DNA from 3 places in the Brevibacillus sp. SIMBA_040 genome. Region 3 is predicted to be linked to each of the others. Evidence: riboswitches for the same ligand, from Rfam matches in the RefSeq annotation. Region 3 holds a riboswitch; each other region holds the start of a gene.

The links. A riboswitch is a leader RNA that binds a small molecule or an ion and turns the genes downstream of it on or off. The one in region 3 is predicted to bind glycine.
Region 1: linked by a shared signal. The riboswitch ahead of SB752_RS06930 (amino acid permease) and the one ahead of gcvT (glycine cleavage system aminomethyltransferase GcvT) in region 3 are both predicted to bind glycine.
Region 2: linked by a shared signal. The riboswitch ahead of SB752_RS07120 (iron-sulfur cluster biosynthesis family protein) and the one ahead of gcvT (glycine cleavage system aminomethyltransferase GcvT) in region 3 are both predicted to bind glycine.

Annotation. Positions count from the first base shown of each region.
Region 1 is NZ_JAWRXI010000003.1:268,878-274,352, forward strand. It holds gene SB752_RS06925 (DMT family transporter) at 3-884, opposite strand; gene SB752_RS06930 (amino acid permease) at 1,100-2,491, opposite strand; glycine riboswitch at 2,850-2,910, opposite strand; glycine riboswitch at 2,913-3,011, opposite strand; gene SB752_RS06935 (adenine deaminase) at 3,207-5,036, opposite strand; gene SB752_RS06940 (LysR substrate-binding domain-containing protein) at 5,122-5,475, opposite strand, start outside.
Region 2 is NZ_JAWRXI010000003.1:306,773-312,247, reverse strand. It holds gene glyA (serine hydroxymethyltransferase) at 1-595, opposite strand, end outside; glycine riboswitch at 800-903, opposite strand; gene lpdA (dihydrolipoyl dehydrogenase) at 954-2,369, opposite strand; gene SB752_RS07120 (iron-sulfur cluster biosynthesis family protein) at 2,414-2,752, opposite strand; glycine riboswitch at 2,923-3,028, opposite strand; gene SB752_RS07115 (alpha/beta fold hydrolase) at 3,195-4,019, opposite strand; gene SB752_RS07110 (helix-turn-helix transcriptional regulator) at 4,132-5,079, shown strand; gene SB752_RS07105 (response regulator) at 5,140-5,475, opposite strand, start outside.
Region 3 is NZ_JAWRXI010000002.1:526,490-531,964, reverse strand. It holds gene SB752_RS05605 (YqhG family protein) at 1-692, opposite strand, end outside; gene SB752_RS05600 (DEAD/DEAH box helicase) at 739-2,439, opposite strand; glycine riboswitch at 2,661-2,757, shown strand; glycine riboswitch at 2,758-2,872, shown strand; gene gcvT (glycine cleavage system aminomethyltransferase GcvT) at 3,050-4,153, shown strand; gene gcvPA (aminomethyl-transferring glycine dehydrogenase subunit GcvPA) at 4,195-5,475, shown strand, end outside.

The DNA.
Region 1 (5,475 bases), on a different contig from region 3:
TTCTAGCTTTTTTCTCCTACTGCCAGAGAGATTAAAATCACGATAAGCGCGGCAATGGAGTTCCATGTTACCTGATCCCCTAAAATGAGCGTTCCAAGCAGGATGCCGAATAAAGGAACCAAATAATTGGTAAGGGATGCAAATGCGGCGTTCGTGCGCCTGATGAGCGTATTGTAGAGCATGTAGACAATTCCAGCCTGAACTACACCTAATATTACGACGTCAATCACCTGCTGCCAGCTCAAGCTGATATGAAAAGGATTTTCAAAGAGAATGGCAAGTGGCAGCAAAAGGACCGAGGCAACAAATAAAACATTGCGAATAGCTAAAATCGATGAAATGGGTGGCAGGTGCTTCAGTAAAATAAGAGAGAGTGCAAAGCTCATGGATGCTCCGACGAGAGCTAAATAGCCCATTACATTTCCGCTAAAAGAAAGAGAGGAAAGGGTAGGGCCAAACAGCAGGCACAAGCCCCCAAAGCCGATGAAAATACTGACCCTTTTCCAGGGTGAAAGCTTTTCTCGTGGTGCTGCTATTTTCATGAAAATCAGGGTGAAAATCGGCACCGTGCCAAGCAAAATGGAAGCTGTGCTGCTATTGATGTACTGCTGCCCCCAGCCGATCAAAATGAAAGGAATAACAGCCTCAAGCAGTGCAATCCAAATAAATAAGCTCCACACTTTTCGACCAAGGCGGCCAGCTGACCGTTTTTCTTTTTTTCCATTGAACAAATGGAGGATGGCTAGAGTGACAGTGCCAAGTATGGCTTTGTACGCGGCGAGCGTAACGGGCGTGATAGAGCCGATGACTAAATCGACAAAGAAAAACTGCGAGCCCCAGATGATTCCGATACCGAGCAAGAGCAAATAATTGATTGTATTCATACGAAAGGTCCTCGCTTTTTAGATGGTAATGAGTTGATAGATGTGAAAGCTATTCAGAGGTGCAGGCGCCTTGACTTCATCGTAAGTCGAGCGAGAGGCGGCTTCAATGAAGAAAAAGACTATCTGTATCGGTACAGATTTAGGAAAGAAAAGTTCCAAAACAAAAACATCCCGCTCTCACCATTTCAAGTGAAAGCGGGATGCTTGCGTTTTTTCTAGCTTACAGATTTGTTATCCGCTACGTTATTATGATTGATTTGATCAGCGTTTGGCTTGCGCATTTTATAAATCGCTACCAGCATAATAAACCATACCGGAGTGACGAACAGCGCCACACGCGTGTCTTCTGCCAGTGCCAGAACGACGAGAATAAACGCGAGGAAAGCAAGAATCAAGTAGTTGGAGAAAGGAAACAAGGGTAGCTTGAATTTGTTTACTGCTGCCAGATCCGGTCTTGTTTTCCGGTATTTCAGGTGACAGATGACGGTAATTCCCCAGATAAAGAGGAAACAAACCGTTGATACGCTTGTGATGAGGGTAAATACGCCCTCAGGCATGACATAGTTCAATATGACAGAAATCAGGATGACAATCGTGGAAAAGAACAGTGCATTGGAAGGGACTTTTCCTGCTGTCAGCTTTGTAAATGGGACAGGTGCATTTTTCTCTTTCGCCAGTGAGAAAACCATCCGGCTTGTACTAAAGATGGCGCTGTTACATGCCGAAGCTGCCGATGTGAGCACGACGAAGTTAACGATTCCAGCAGCTGCAGCGATACCGATTACCGCGAATACTTGGACAAACGGACTTTCTGTTGGAACGATGGCGCTCCATGGATAAATACTCATGATCACGATCAGTGCCCCGATGTAGAAAATCAGGATGCGGATCGGGATGTTGTTGATTGCTTTCGGAATTACTTTTTCAGGGTCTTTGGTTTCACCGGCTGTCAGTCCGACGAGCTCAATCCCAACGAACGCAAACACGACCATCTGGAATGAGAGAAGGAAGCCGTTTATCCCATTCGGGAACATACCTCCGTGGCTCCAGAGATTGGTGAAGCTCGATGGACCTGAATTAGTAGAGAACCCTTTGATAATCATGAAGAGTCCAACCACAATCAAACCGAGAATCGCAATAACCTTGATTAACGCGAACCAGAATTCCATTTCACCAAAAAGCTTGACCGTTGCCAGATTCATGATGAGCAAAACGACAAGTGCGATTAATCCTGGCATCCACTGTGGTACTTCTGGGAACCAGTATTGGGTATAGAGTCCAACTGCGGTCAAGTCAGCCATGGCAATCGATATCCAGCAAAACCAGTACGTCCAGCCAGTGACGAATGCTGCCATGTTTCCCAAGTAGTCTTTTACAAAATCAACGAAAGAATGATAGTTCAAATTCGATAGAAGCAGCTCTCCTAGAGCGCGCATAATTAAAAAACAAATAATCCCGGTAATTAGGTAGGCAAATAAAATAGAAGGCCCAGCTAAATGAATGGATTTACCTGCGCCGAGAAATAATCCGGTACCAATAGCTCCACCAATCGCGATTAATTGTACGTGTCTGTTTTTCAGACCTCTTTCTAGTGTTTGTTCTTGCATATGATCCCCCACTTTCTCGTTTGTGTAAGCAGTTTGCAATTAAGATGATTTTATATATGTTAATAATAAATATAAATCAGTGAATTGCAAATTAAATTTCCAATAAAAGTTATTTTTCTGTCTGATTTTTATTGGAAAAAACGCTTACAAATTTGAATATAACAAAAATTTAGTTTAATAAGAAATGACTTAGTCCCTACATTTGCTCGGGTCTTTTGATGCGAGTGATGCATGTAACCCCCCTTTTGATTGAGTGATTCCTATCTTTCACTGATACTTTCATCCGTTATCGCGTTATCGTAAGTGAAGTTTTTGAAAGTACAAAAAAAGGCAGAGAAAAATAGGAGTAGTCCCATTTTCTCTGTCCTTTTACCTGAGAGTATAACTCCTTTGGTGGCCGCGAAGGCTCTCTCCAGAGATGCGTCCTATTGTGGTCCTTTTACCTGAGAGATTTGCCCTATGATCAGGACTTGCTCCTTCGGTGCCGAACATTACGTCCAGTCTCTCCCACAATACTCAACCGCTTATGTTTTTCATATGTGTCCCTTACATATTAATGATTGGATAGATGAAAGTCAAACAAAAATTATGAATTAAGAAACTATTTAAAATATATCTTGCTAGATTCATCAGCTATTTAAGTAAAACGTAATAAAAAGACAGCAGGGAGATTGAGGCCCCTGCTGTCCTTGTAATAGACGTATTTACGCATGGCTTATTCAACAAAAAGGGAGACTTTCTCAAAGCCAGCATCCGAGATACGAATCAACCCGGTATCCGAAATGTGGAGGGTAGGGATGACGACGAGAGCGAGCAAGGATAGCGTCATAAATGCGTAATTCATCGTGCAGCCAGCCGAAGCAAGTGCACGGCTGATCGCCATCGATTGCTCCACGACAGTCTCGTAAGGCTCAGTCGACATCAAGCCGGCAAGACGCAGCGGCAGCTCGACCAGGTCGTTGCCGGAAGACGCGATCGCAATTCCTCCCTGCATGCTGATCACGGCGTTGGCTGCTCTCGCCATTTGTTCGTCGTCGTTTCCGATGACGAGGACATTGTGGCAGTCATGTGCAACCGTCATGGCAATCGCAGCGGGCTGGTCGAATCCGACGTTGCCAACGATCCCGATAGCAGAGCCTCCTGTTTTCCCGTGACGCTCAAAGATAGCCATTTTGCACAATGTGCTCTCAGGAGTAATAGCTAGCAGTCCGTCTTTCACTGGAACCTCGGCGAATATTTCCTCGGTTTCTACATGGTTTTCTCTCACCATCGCAACACGCGTTTTGATCGTTCCGAATTGATTCGGTGTCTGGATGTGGAAGCTGGCAGGAGTAAGCTCAGGGGTGAGCTTTACTGAGTTGATCGCATAATCGGGATAATCAAAAGCGGCCAGTTCTACCGTCATGGCGCCATTTTCCGCAACGACCTCGCCACGGGCAATGGTCATCACGACATTCACATCCGCTAAATTCCCGTCGAGCAAAATAATATCCGCAATCGTGCCAGGTGTAACCGAACCGACATCTCTTGCTACACCAAAGCGCTCAGCCGTATTGAGGGTTGCCATCTGGAAGGCAGTCACTGGCTTTACTCCCTGAGAAATGGCATGTCTCACGATAAAATTCATGTGGCCTTCTTCTTTTAACGAATCGCAAATACGGTCATCCGAAACTAGCATCATGCGCCGGGAATCGAGTCCTTGCTCGGTATGCGCTTTGATCGTAGCAGCTACGTCATGCCAGGCAGAACCACGGCGCATTTTTGCGTACATGCCGAGGCGCACGCGATTCGCGACATCTTCCTTTGTCACACACTCATGATCGCCAGAAACACCAGCGGCAGCATAGGCAGACAGTCGTGGATCGTTGGACGGCCAGGTATAATGTCCATCTACGACTTTCCCAGCCCGCAACGTAGCTTGAATTTCCCCAATCATTTTGGGATCACCATAGACGACACCCGGGAAGTTCATGACCTCTCCGAGCGCAATCATGTCTGGTCCCCAGCTCAGTGCTTCCGCCACTTCAGCGGGCCCGAATTCTGCACCAGCTGTCTCAAAGGTCGGATTCGTAGATGGAACACAAGAAGCTACTTGCATATAAGCCGCCATTGGTGTTTGGCGTGCTTCGTCCAGCATAATGCGCAAGCCGGGGAGACCAAGTACGTTCGAAATTTCATGCGCATCAAAAAAGCCGCCAGTCGTTCCGAGCGGGAGTACCGCATTGGCAAATTGTGTGACGGACAACATACTGCTTTCAATATGACAATGCCCGTCCAACAGACCGGGGGCAATGTATTTTCCGTTTGCCTCAATGACACGTGTAGCGTCATCAATCATGCCTTCTACAAATGGCCCAACATATGCGATACGCGTGCCAACGACAGCGACACAAATATCCGATAAAATTTCCCCTGACACGACGTTTACCAAGCTTCCATTGCGGATAAAGAGCGTCGCTTTCTTTTCCCCTCTGGAAAAAGCAACGAGGTCTGGGATACAATCTGCCAGTTGCGGTCTAGCGAATTTGGCTGCTACATCGTTCATTTTCTTCTACCACCTCTTAAAAATCTGGTTTGCGTTATATCATATCTTACATAGGGGATGAAACATAGTCTAGTCGATGAAAAGGCTATTCCCTGACATAATGCTCTTTCAAATACTCAACAAATCGATCAACGACATTCAAGTGCAAGGAAGCCTTCCGGTAGAGCATCCATGTTTTTCGAGTGATAGCTTGTTCGTCTAATGTGCTCAGGTCCATGCAGTACAATCCGTCCTCGGGCTTCACAAAGACGCTGGGGACAATGGCGTATCCCAACTGATTTTTGACCATTTCCGTACAGGTTTCGTAGCTGTCCACTTTCATCGTAATGTTGGGGGGAGCGAAAAATCGTTCGTTCCACCAGCTTTCGATGGTTTGGTGCAGAGAGGAGTACGTATAGTTTTTGTATTTGTGTGCTGCCTTTCGTTCTATTTTGGGAAT
Region 2 (5,475 bases), on a different contig from region 3:
GTGCCATGTCCACCATGAACTTGGCTCCGATTTTGTCCGCGATTTCTTTGAATTTGGCGAAATCAATCTGGCGGGGATAGGCGCTTGCTCCGGCAATGATCAGCTTCGGGCGCTCGCGAAGTGCTGTCGCTTCTACCTCGTCGTAATCGATCAGATGATTGTCTTCTCTCACACCGTAAGCCACTACGTTGAACCATTTCCCCGACAGGCTAACCGGACTTCCGTGGGTCAAGTGCCCACCATGAGAAAGATTCATGCCCATGATCGTGTCGCCCGGCTGAAGCAGAGAGAAAAAGACCGCTGTATTGGCTTGTGCGCCAGAGTGAGGCTGAACATTCGCGTACTTGGCACCGAACAAGGCGCAGATGCGATCAATCGCGAGCTGCTCAACCACATCTACATGCTCGCAGCCACCGTAGTAACGTTTGCCCGGGTAGCCCTCTGCGTATTTATTGGTCAGTACTGAGCCCATCGCTTGCATGACTTCTTCGCTGACAAAGTTTTCCGATGCGATCAGCTCCAGCGTCCGATGCTGCCGCTTGTTTTCATTTTCAATGGCCGAAAAAATTTCAAAGTCACGATCCTGCAAACTCATGAACGCTCCTCCTATTTGCTACCTTTCCTCGTGTTTTTGGAATACAAAAAAGGACGAAGGAAAGATAGATTAACGTGTAATCTACCTTTCCTCTGTCCTTTTTACCTGAGAGTTTAGCTTCGGCGCTCGTTCCTGTGTGCATAACAGCAGGCTGTTGTCGAAGCGTTCCCCTTGGGTGGCTTTTTCAAGCGCTCTCCAGAGGTGCGTCCAATTGTAGTACTCTTTACCTGAGAGATTAATCCCAAGGATTTTTGGGACTTGCTCCTTCGGTGCCAGTCAAAGCATCTGGTCTCTCCTACAATCATCATCCGCCATATGAAATTTTGTCATTCTTGCCAAAAGCAACTGCTCAGACTATCTATCGGCTCAGCTGGTGAATCCCTTGCCCAAGTGCTCCTTCTGCTGCCTCCATGATGATCTCGCCCAAGCTTGGATGCGCATGGATCGTATGAGCAATGTCTTGCAGCTTGTGCCCTTTTTCAATCGCCAGACCAATTTCTCCGATCAGGTTGGATGCTTCTGGTCCAACGATTTGTCCTCCCAGGATTGCACCTGTTTCGCTGTCTCCGATGATTTTCACAAATCCGTCTCCCGCATTCAGGGAAAGTGCCCGCCCGTTTGCAGCATACGGGAATTTCCCAATCGAAACCGTATAGCCCTGGTTTTTGGCTTCCGTCTCATTCAGACCGACACTTGCGATCTCCGGATCTGAGAAGACGACAGCAGGTATCGTTTTATAGCTGACGGAGCTGTCCAGGCCAGCAATGACTTCTGCGGCGATTTTGCCTTCGTAGGATGCCTTATGCGCCAAGGCCAGACCTTCTACGATATCGCCAATCGCATAAATGTTGGGCACGCTCGTTTTGCACTGCTGATCTACCTGGATGAAACCACGCTCAGTCAATTTCATATTTACCGTTTCAAGTCCGAGCTGATCGATGTTCGGGCGTCTGCCTACTGTAATCAGCAAATATTCTGATGATACCTGATGCAGCTCACCTTTCACTTCATACGTAATCGTGGCCTCAGCTGCTGTTTGCTGCGCTTCTTTGGCGATCGCTCCCGTATGCACCTCTACGCCCAGCTTCTTTAGCTTTCGTCCTACGAAGCGGGACATTTCTTTCTCAAACCCAGGCAAAATCGAGTCCGATCCCTCGAGAATCGTTACTTTGGCACCGAGCTTGGCATACGTCTGTCCCAGCTCGATTCCGATATAGCCTCCACCGATCACAACCAGGCTTTTCGGAATTTCCGTGAGCGTAAGCGCTTCCGTAGAAGAAAGAATCCGTCCCTCATACGGGAAAGCTTTTAGCTCAATCGGTCTGGAGCCAGTAGCGAGGATACAATGTGCAAAGCGGTAAAGACTCGTTTCTTCTCCGTTTATCACCTGTACCAGATCGTCGCCCACGAGCCTCGCTTCGCCCTGGATTCGCTGGACCTTGTTTCCTTTGAGCAGCGACTTGACGCCACCTGTTAATTTATCGATCACACTTTGCTTCCATTCCTGCACTTTGGCAAAGTCGACGCTGACTCCCGCTACCTGCAATCCGATCTCCTGGGAATGCGTTGTCGCTTCGTACTGATGTGCTACCGAAATGAGTGCCTTGGAAGGAATGCAGCCTTTGTTCAAACAAACACCGCCAACCACCGCTTCTTTTTCCACAATCGCTACTTGCTTACCTAATTGAGCAGCTCGAATCGCTGCGACATATCCCCCTGGACCAGAGCCAATGACCAGGACATCAAGCTGCTCCACTACTCCGTTCTCTGCCATGGTTTTCCCCCACTTATTTCTCTCTATTTATGCGCTTTGTATGATCAGCTTGTGCGAATGCGCAGCCGATCCGAAAACAATTCCTCTGGACTCGACAGCGCAAAGCCCTGATCTGGATCAAAGTCTAGCGTCAATACGTCGCCCAAATTGCGCTTCGTCAAAAGATCGATGCAGAACGGAATCCTGTTCTGGTAGACCAGCGTATCGTTTTTTCTCAATTCGTCAACCGCTAGCTGGACGGAAAAAGCACATCCACAATCTCCCGACATCACTACGTCAATCCGCAGAGCAGTGTCCTGTGGAAAGCTAAGCTTGCTGAGTTCACTGCGAGCAGCGTCCTTCACCGTAAGCTCCATGTTCTTGTTCCCTGCCTCCTTTCCCATCGCGCCATCCTCCGCTTAAACCTTTTTTACGAACACCAAAAAAGGACAGGAGAAAGATAGAGTGACGATACTCTACCTTTCCTCTGTCCTTTTTACCTGAGAGTTTAACTTCGTCCAACTAGCCCGAAGTATTCCCCTTGGGTGGCTTTTTCAAGCGCTCTCCAGAGGTGCGTCCAATTGTAGTATCTGGTACCTGAGAGATTGATCCCAAGGGTTTTATGGGACTTGCTCCTTCGGTGCTAAACCTGTTTGTTTAGTCTCTCCTACAATCATCATCCGCCGCTATTCAATTGATGGATAACTTTTCATTAAGTAAATCACATCCATCTTATCCGTGTCAATTCTGAAAAAAAATATTATTCAGGCATTATAAAATAGCAGAACATAAGAAGGGAAAAGAGTGGCTTGCTCCCCCTTCTCCCCAACATTCGCTAAGGTATAATTATTCTGCTGCCTGCTCATCCAGAAACGCTTTTACTACCTGATAAAAACCGTCAGGATCATCTGAATGAACCCCGTGACCGCATTGTTCAAAAGTCTCCAGCTTTGTGTTTGGTCTACGCGATACCATCAGCTCTGCTTGCTTTGCGTCTAGTACAAAGCTTTTTTTACCATGAATCAGCATGATTGGACATGTAGAGGAAAGCCAGTCTTCCCACCAGCTGCCATTAATGTTTTTCTGAGAGATATTCATTCCTTTTAAATCTGTACGAAACCCCCACCCTTTTTCATCCTCAAATACACTCTCAGAAAAATAATCGATGGCTCGCACACCTACACGTTCAAGAGATTCCCTCAATTCTTTTAGCGAAGCAGAACGCTCGGGGAGCAGCTCCACGAAAGAAATATCCACTGAAATGTCTGCACCGACGTCCTCCACAATAACGGCTTTGACCAATTCAGGGTAGCGTGCAGCAAACTGGTATGCGTTGACTCCGCCCAAGGAATGTCCCACGATCGTCACAGGTCGCCCGCCAAGCTCTGTACGAACCAAGCTTAGAATGTCATTGACGTAGCTCTCTCTTGTGTAGTCCTTTTGTGGCGGATGCTCACTCCAGCCATGGCCCCGTTGATCCAAACCAATTACTCGCCAATCTTTTTGAAATGCCTCGGCAAATGCGGAAAAAGTGCGTGCATCATTCATATGTCCGTGCAGCAGAAGCAGTACATTTGGACTCTCTCCCCCATAGTCGAGGTAGGATAGCTTGATATCACCAGATTGAAAATATTTTCTTGTCGCCAAATGATTGTCTGTGGGATGAGACATGTTATTTCCTCCTTTTTTTCTTCTGTATCGTGTGTGGCTTGCTTTCCTCTTCACTCTATCAGACAATAGTGACAGATCATGTCATAATTAAAATGGGAGTACAGTAAAATCCATGCCAAAATCCAAGAGACTGCTGGAACTCATGCTGACCGTCAATCGCAAACGGAAATTCACCGTCAAGGAGCTTGCTCAGGAGTTTGGCGTATCCACGCGAACGATCCTGCGAGATTTGCAGGAGCTGAGCGAGCTCGGCGTGCCCCTTTATTCGGAAGTCGGTCCTCATGGTGGCTATCAGGTTCTCAAGGAAAGAATCTTGCCGCCGATCGCTTTCACTGAAGAAGAAGCCGTTGCCATCTTTTTTGCGATTCATGCCCTGCGCCACTATTCCTCGTTGCCTTTTGCAGCAGAAGCTTCTTCCGCATTGAAAAAGTTTTATCAGTTCATGCCACAGGACGTCCGCGAACGGATCGAACAAATGAGAAACCGTGTTGATTTCATTACACCGACCAGACAAGCCAGCTCACCCTATTTATCCATCCTCCTCGACGCTGCGATCCAGCAAAATGTCATCCTCATCGATTACGAATCAAAGGATAAACGGGCTAATCGAAACATACAACCGATTGGCATCTATACGAGAAATGGCCTGTGGTACTGCCGCGCTTTTTGCTTCCAAAGCGATGATATTCGCGTATTTCGCTGTGATCGCATCCATTCTGCTGTTGCATCTAACACAAAGCCGAGGGATCTATGGAATATGCATCTGGGCAATAGCGCCAGCAATCAGGTAGAGGAGCAGGAGCAAATTTCACTTGTGGCAGAGCTGACTAAAGCGGGGGTACAGGCATGCGAGGCTGAACCAGGTCTTGTAACCCTGCTCCATTTTCGAAAAGATGGGACCGGCTTGCTGGAAGGCAGCATAGCGAAGCGAGACCTGTTGTATTTTGCCAAGTTCTTCATCAGTGTCGGAAAAGACGTGACCGTGAAGCACCCGCCAGAGCTTTTGAACTGCATGAAAAGCTATTTAACTGAGCTCTCGTCTCACTATTCATTTACTTGAACAGTTAGTAAAAAAGCAAAAAGCCAGGGACAACTCTCCCTGGCTTATACACATTACACGTTACAGCAGTCCTTCCTTTTGCGCTTTTTGTATCGCATCATCCCGGTTCCGCACACCGAGCTTGTCATACAGAGCTGACGCATAGTTACGTACGGTCCCGTCAGACAAATACAGCTTTGACGCGATTGTTTTATACCGCATGCCTTGGGAAAGCAACTGTAAAATTTCCAGCTCCCGCTTCGTTAACCCATAAAAATTCTCGTCTTTTTCGCTTATTTTCGGTGCAACGAGCAAATTTCCCTGTTCGTTTGCAACCTGTGCATCCAGCATTTTATGAAACAGGTCCTGTGCAATCATCGTACCGCCGCGATGGACGAGGCGAATCGTTTCCGCAAG
Region 3 (5,475 bases):
GCCAGTTCCTCGTAATACGCAGCAAGAATAGCCAGTTCTTCCGTCAAGCGCTCCCGTGCTTCCTCAGCCCACTTTTGATCTTCTTTTTCCAACACACTACTGACTTCCTGCTTTGCCATCTCCAGCGCTTGCTCAATGCTTATCCTCCGGTCCAACGTGTAAAAGTAATCCGGGATGGCGGGTGTGAGCGACAACTGAAACAGGAAGGAGGTAAAATCGTGTACGATCCGCGGGTTATGCAGGTTAATCCCCAGATACAATAAAATATCGCGCTTCTTGTCACACAGAAGTGATAGTTTGAGATTCAGTCCAAGCCATGGAACGAGTGGGGCAGAACGACGTTTCCCACCTGCTCCCAGCGCCAGCGGGCTTTGCTCGTACATACAGAGAAATCGCCCGTGCTTTTTCGTTGAATCGAAAATTTGCTGCATCCGCGCTGCTCCCAAATGCATATGCTCGGCACGTACTCCATCCGGCATGCGATCAGGGTTGAAGGCAAATGTCAGCACCAGAGGCTGATAGGCGAGATTCATTTTTTCCACCCAGCTCCAGTAAAATGGGCGATTGCCGATGTCTTTATCTACTTCTACCGGCAGCTTCACAGTGAAATAATCGGGATGTGTTTCTACAATATGAGCCGAAAAAGTGGCAAGATAGCGTTCGATGAATTGCCGCACCTGTTGCTGTTGCATGAGCGAGCCTCTCTTTTCTTGTTTTAGAGTGCGTGCTTATGTTCGTTTATTGATCGGCAGCTTCCGTTAATGGAGTCTCTGATCGTGTTTGCCGCACCGCACGTATAGCATGGCCCATATTGTCCAGCTTCAGGGCCATTTCTTTATTGGAGTGTGAATCCATAATGATTTGAATCAGATTTTCCTCCAGTGACTGGCTCAGGCTAAGCCGCTCCACAATATCGTCCAGCTCACCGATGACCATTTCAAATAAATCAATTTTTTCATAGAGCAAGCTCAGGATGTTTTCCTCGATCGTGCCGATTGTCGACATGTTGTAAATATGCACATCCCGTTTTTGACCCAAACGATGTACACGACCGATTCGCTGCTCGACACGCATCGGATTCCACGGAAGATCGTAATTGATTACCTGATTACAAAACTGGAGATTGATACCTTCACCGCCAGCCTCTGTCGCGATTAATACTTGCGCACGATTTTGGAACAAATCCGTCATCCAGTCTTTTTTACTGCGCTTAAATCCGCCACGAAACGGTACGGAGGTAATACCGTGATCATGCAAATATTTTTGCAAGTAGTTTTGGGTGGCGCGATATTCTGTGAAAATGATGACCTTGTCATTAATTTGTTGAATCAGCTCAACGGTTTTTGCTGCTTTGGAATGCGTCTCGATTTTTTTAATCATCTCGACCAGATGGATGATTTGCTCGCGTAGCGGGGAATCCTCCGCCATTCTTTGATGCATGTTGTACAGTGTCATGAACGAGGCTTCCTTGCTGGAACAGACCTCGCGCTGTAAGGTGATGAGTGCAAGCGAATTGAAGCCGCCGATGCCAGACTGGTACTGTTCACGAACAAAGCGGGTGACACCATCATAGAGGGCCAATTCCTCCGCTGAAAGCTCTATCGGAATCGACTGTACGCGACGACTCGTAAACTGGATGCCGCCGTCACTGCGCTTGTTTCGGATCATCACCTTCTCAATTTCCTCACGCAGCTTGTCGCTGTTTTTGGATTGGCGCTTGCCTTCCACATAATTGGAGGAAAAAGAGGTTGTGTGGCCGAGATGACCGGGCTTTAGCAAATTGATCAGATTGTACAGCTCATCCATCTCGTTTTGAATCGGAGTTGCGGTTAGCAGCAAACAATATTTTTTGCGGATTTCCTTTACAAATTGATAGTTTCGGGTTCGCTTGTTTTTGAGCTTGTGTGCTTCATCGATGATGAGCATGTCGTAATCGATGTCTAGCACGTGACGGCGATGAGGATCACGCTTGGCGGTGTCGATCGAAGCGACGACGACCTCATGCTGACGCCACATATACTCTTTTTTCTGGGCGACGGCAGGAATCCCGAATTTTTGCTGTAGTTCTTTCGTCCATTGAATGACGAGGGATGCAGGAACGAGGATGAGAATTTTTTTGGCCAGCCCGCGAACCATGTACTCTTTCATGATCAAGCCAGCTTCGATCGTTTTTCCCAGCCCTACCTCATCTGCGAGAATGGCTCGTCCACGCATGTCTAAAAGCACACGCTCAGCCGTATGAAGCTGATGCGGAAAGGGGGATAAGAGAGGTAAATACTTCAGGCATTGCAGCTGGTCAAACTCACGAACAGCCATGGCCTCCTCTGCTTCCAAAGCGAGCTTCCACAGCTCCCATTTGTCCCAGGGCCCATCCTGCTGCAGACGTTCAGAGAGCGGATCAATCCAGCTCGTATCAAATGAAACAGGAACATTCGGCATATTGGTTACTCCTTTGCGTAGCTCTGCCATAACTTTCAAGTCATTATCTAAAAAGCTTAACGTTTTTTATATGGGATATCATTTTGTTAAGTATTTCTTAATCTGACTGTTAATTTGTATATTTTCAACTGCTTGCTCTCGTGGTAGGATAAAGGAGAAAGTTCCTTTCCTAGTATGGAAAAGTTATCAATAACTTATGTATGACCATCTAACCACCGCGAATGATAGTAGCAGGGAGAGACTGCGAGCACCACTGCAGCGCCGAAGGAGCAAGCCGGAAACGGTGAATCTCTCAGGCAAAAGTACCTCTACTGGACGCAACTCTGGAGAGAGCTCGCAAGGAGCCACCAAAGGGGAAACTTGCAAGTGAGGAGAACCCCGACTCACTTGATTCGCAAGGTAACTCTCAGGTACCAAGGACAGAGGAGGAAAAATGGGCACCCTTATTTTGGTGTACCGTTTTTTCGACTCTGTCTTTTTTGTACTGGTAGGAATGAGAAATTTCTATCCGGTATAAGCGCAGCCGCGGCTCCGCCACACGTGGCGTAGCCAGGTTTTCTAGTTCAGGGGGAAAAATGCCATAACGCATGGTTAACAGGAGGTGCCACACATGTCCAATCTGAAGCGAACGCCTTTGTTCGATTCATATGCAAAGTATGGCGGAAAGACAATCGACTTCGGCGGATGGGAATTGCCTGTGCAGTTCTCAAGTATTGGCCAAGAGCACGAGGCGGTACGGACAAAAGCTGGTCTGTTTGATGTTTCCCACATGGGAGAGGTGGATGTAAAAGGGGAGAATGCTCTCGCTTACCTCCAGCACGTTACGACAAATGACGTGTCCAAACTCGCAGTAGGGCAAGCACAATACAGTGTTCTATGTTATCCAGATGGCGGGACCATTGATGATCTGCTCGTATACAAATACGCAGATGACCATTACCTGCTTGTTATTAATGCTGGAAATATTGACAAAGACTACGCCTGGTTGCAGGAGCATTTGATTCCAGGTGTGACCATTGAAAATATCTCTCCACAAACGGCTCAAATTGCGATTCAAGGCCCACTGGCTGAATCGATTTTGCAAAAACTGACGACGACAGATTTGTCCCAAATCGGGTTTTTCCGCTTTGAGCGTGATGTCGTCATCGATGGCATTTCGGCACTTGTATCTCGCACAGGATACACGGGTGAAGACGGATTTGAAATTTATTTAGACGCAGATACAGCGGTCAAACTGTGGGATTCCCTGCTTCTCGCAGGACAGGAAGACGGCCTTCTACCATGCGGACTCGGTGCGCGTGACACGCTGCGTTTTGAAGCAAAGCTGCCACTCTACGGACAAGAGCTGAGCAAGGACATTACTCCGATCGAAGCGGGTATTGGCTTTGCGGTGAAGGTAGATAAAGAAGTAGCGTTCATCGGTCAGGAAGCCCTGAAGGCACAAAAAGAAAACGGTGCGCCTCGCAAACTGGTCGGTATTGAAATGATCGACCGCGGAATTCCGCGCACGCACTATCCTGTATACGCAGGAGAAGAGCTCATCGGTGAGGTGACTACAGGTACACAGTCGCCAACCTTGAAAAAGAACGTCGGTCTCGCACTCGTAAAAACCGAGCACGCGGCTATTGGTACGCAGCTCGAGGTAGAAATTCGAGGAAAACGTTTAAAGGCAGAGGTTGTTGCTGCTCCGTTCTACAAACGTCCAAAAAACTAAGCTGTAACCACCAAACATCCTATTAGAGGAGGACAACGTTCGTGAAATACCGCTACCTGCCACAAACCGATCAGGACAAGCGCGAAATGCTGGAAACGCTTGGAATTACCAGCATCGATGAGCTGTTCGCTGACATCCCTGAGGAAGTACGCTTCAAAGGTGCACTCCATATTCCAGAAGCACTGTCTGAGCCTGATCTGGTGAAGTACTTCACACGTCTGGCCAATCAAAACGTAAATTTCAGTACACATGTAAACTTCCTCGGTGCAGGGGTGTATCAGCACTACACACCGAGTACAGTGAATCATATGCTCTTGCGCGGTGAGTTCTTCACGGCTTACACACCGTACCAGCCTGAAATCAGCCAAGGCGAGCTACAAGCTATTTTTGAATTCCAGACAATGGTATGTGAGCTGACTGGCATGGAAGTAGCGAACTCCTCGATGTACGACGGAGCGACTTCTTTGGCGGAGGCAGCAATGATGGCTGCTGGTCACACAGGCAAAAAACGTGTGATCGTCTCTCGCGCTGTCCATCCTGAAGCACGTGGCGTGCTGAAAACCTACGCATATGGTCAAAATGTTGAGCTGGTAGAAGTAGGTACGAACAGTGACGGTGTCACCGATCCTGCTGCATTAGAAGCACTCATCGATGATAATACGGCGGCAGTTATTGTTCAGTATCCAAACTTCTTCGGTAACGTAGAAGATCTGGCTGCGATTGAGCCGATCGCACATGGAAAAGGTGCTCTCCTGATTGCTTCATCCAATCCACTCTCACTGGGCGTATTGGAAGCACCAGGCAAGCTTGGAGCTGACATCGTGGTAGGAGACATGCAGCCATTCGGTATCCCGGCATCCTTTGGTGGACCACACTGCGGTTACTTTGCAACAACAACCAAGCTCATGCGCAAAATGCCAGGTCGTATCGTTGGTCAAACCAAGGATGAGAACGGCAAGCGTGGGTTCGTGCTGACTCTGCAAGCACGTGAACAGCACATCCGTCGTGAAAAAGCGACATCCAATATTTGCTCAAACCAAGCATTGCTCGCGTTGGCAGCTGCGATTACGTTGACAGCGCTCGGCAAAAATGGTGTACAGGAAATGGCGATGATGAACCTGCAAAAAGCTCATTACGCCAAAAAAGCCCTGGAAGCAAAAGGGCTGGAGGTAGTGAATGCTTCGCCGTTCTTCAATGAATTTATCGTGAAGCTGAACAAACCAGTTGCTGATGTGAACAAAAAGCTGCTTTCCGCAGGCATCATCGGTGGCTACGATCTCGGACTGGATTATCCAGAGCTGGCTCAGCATACCTTGATCGCA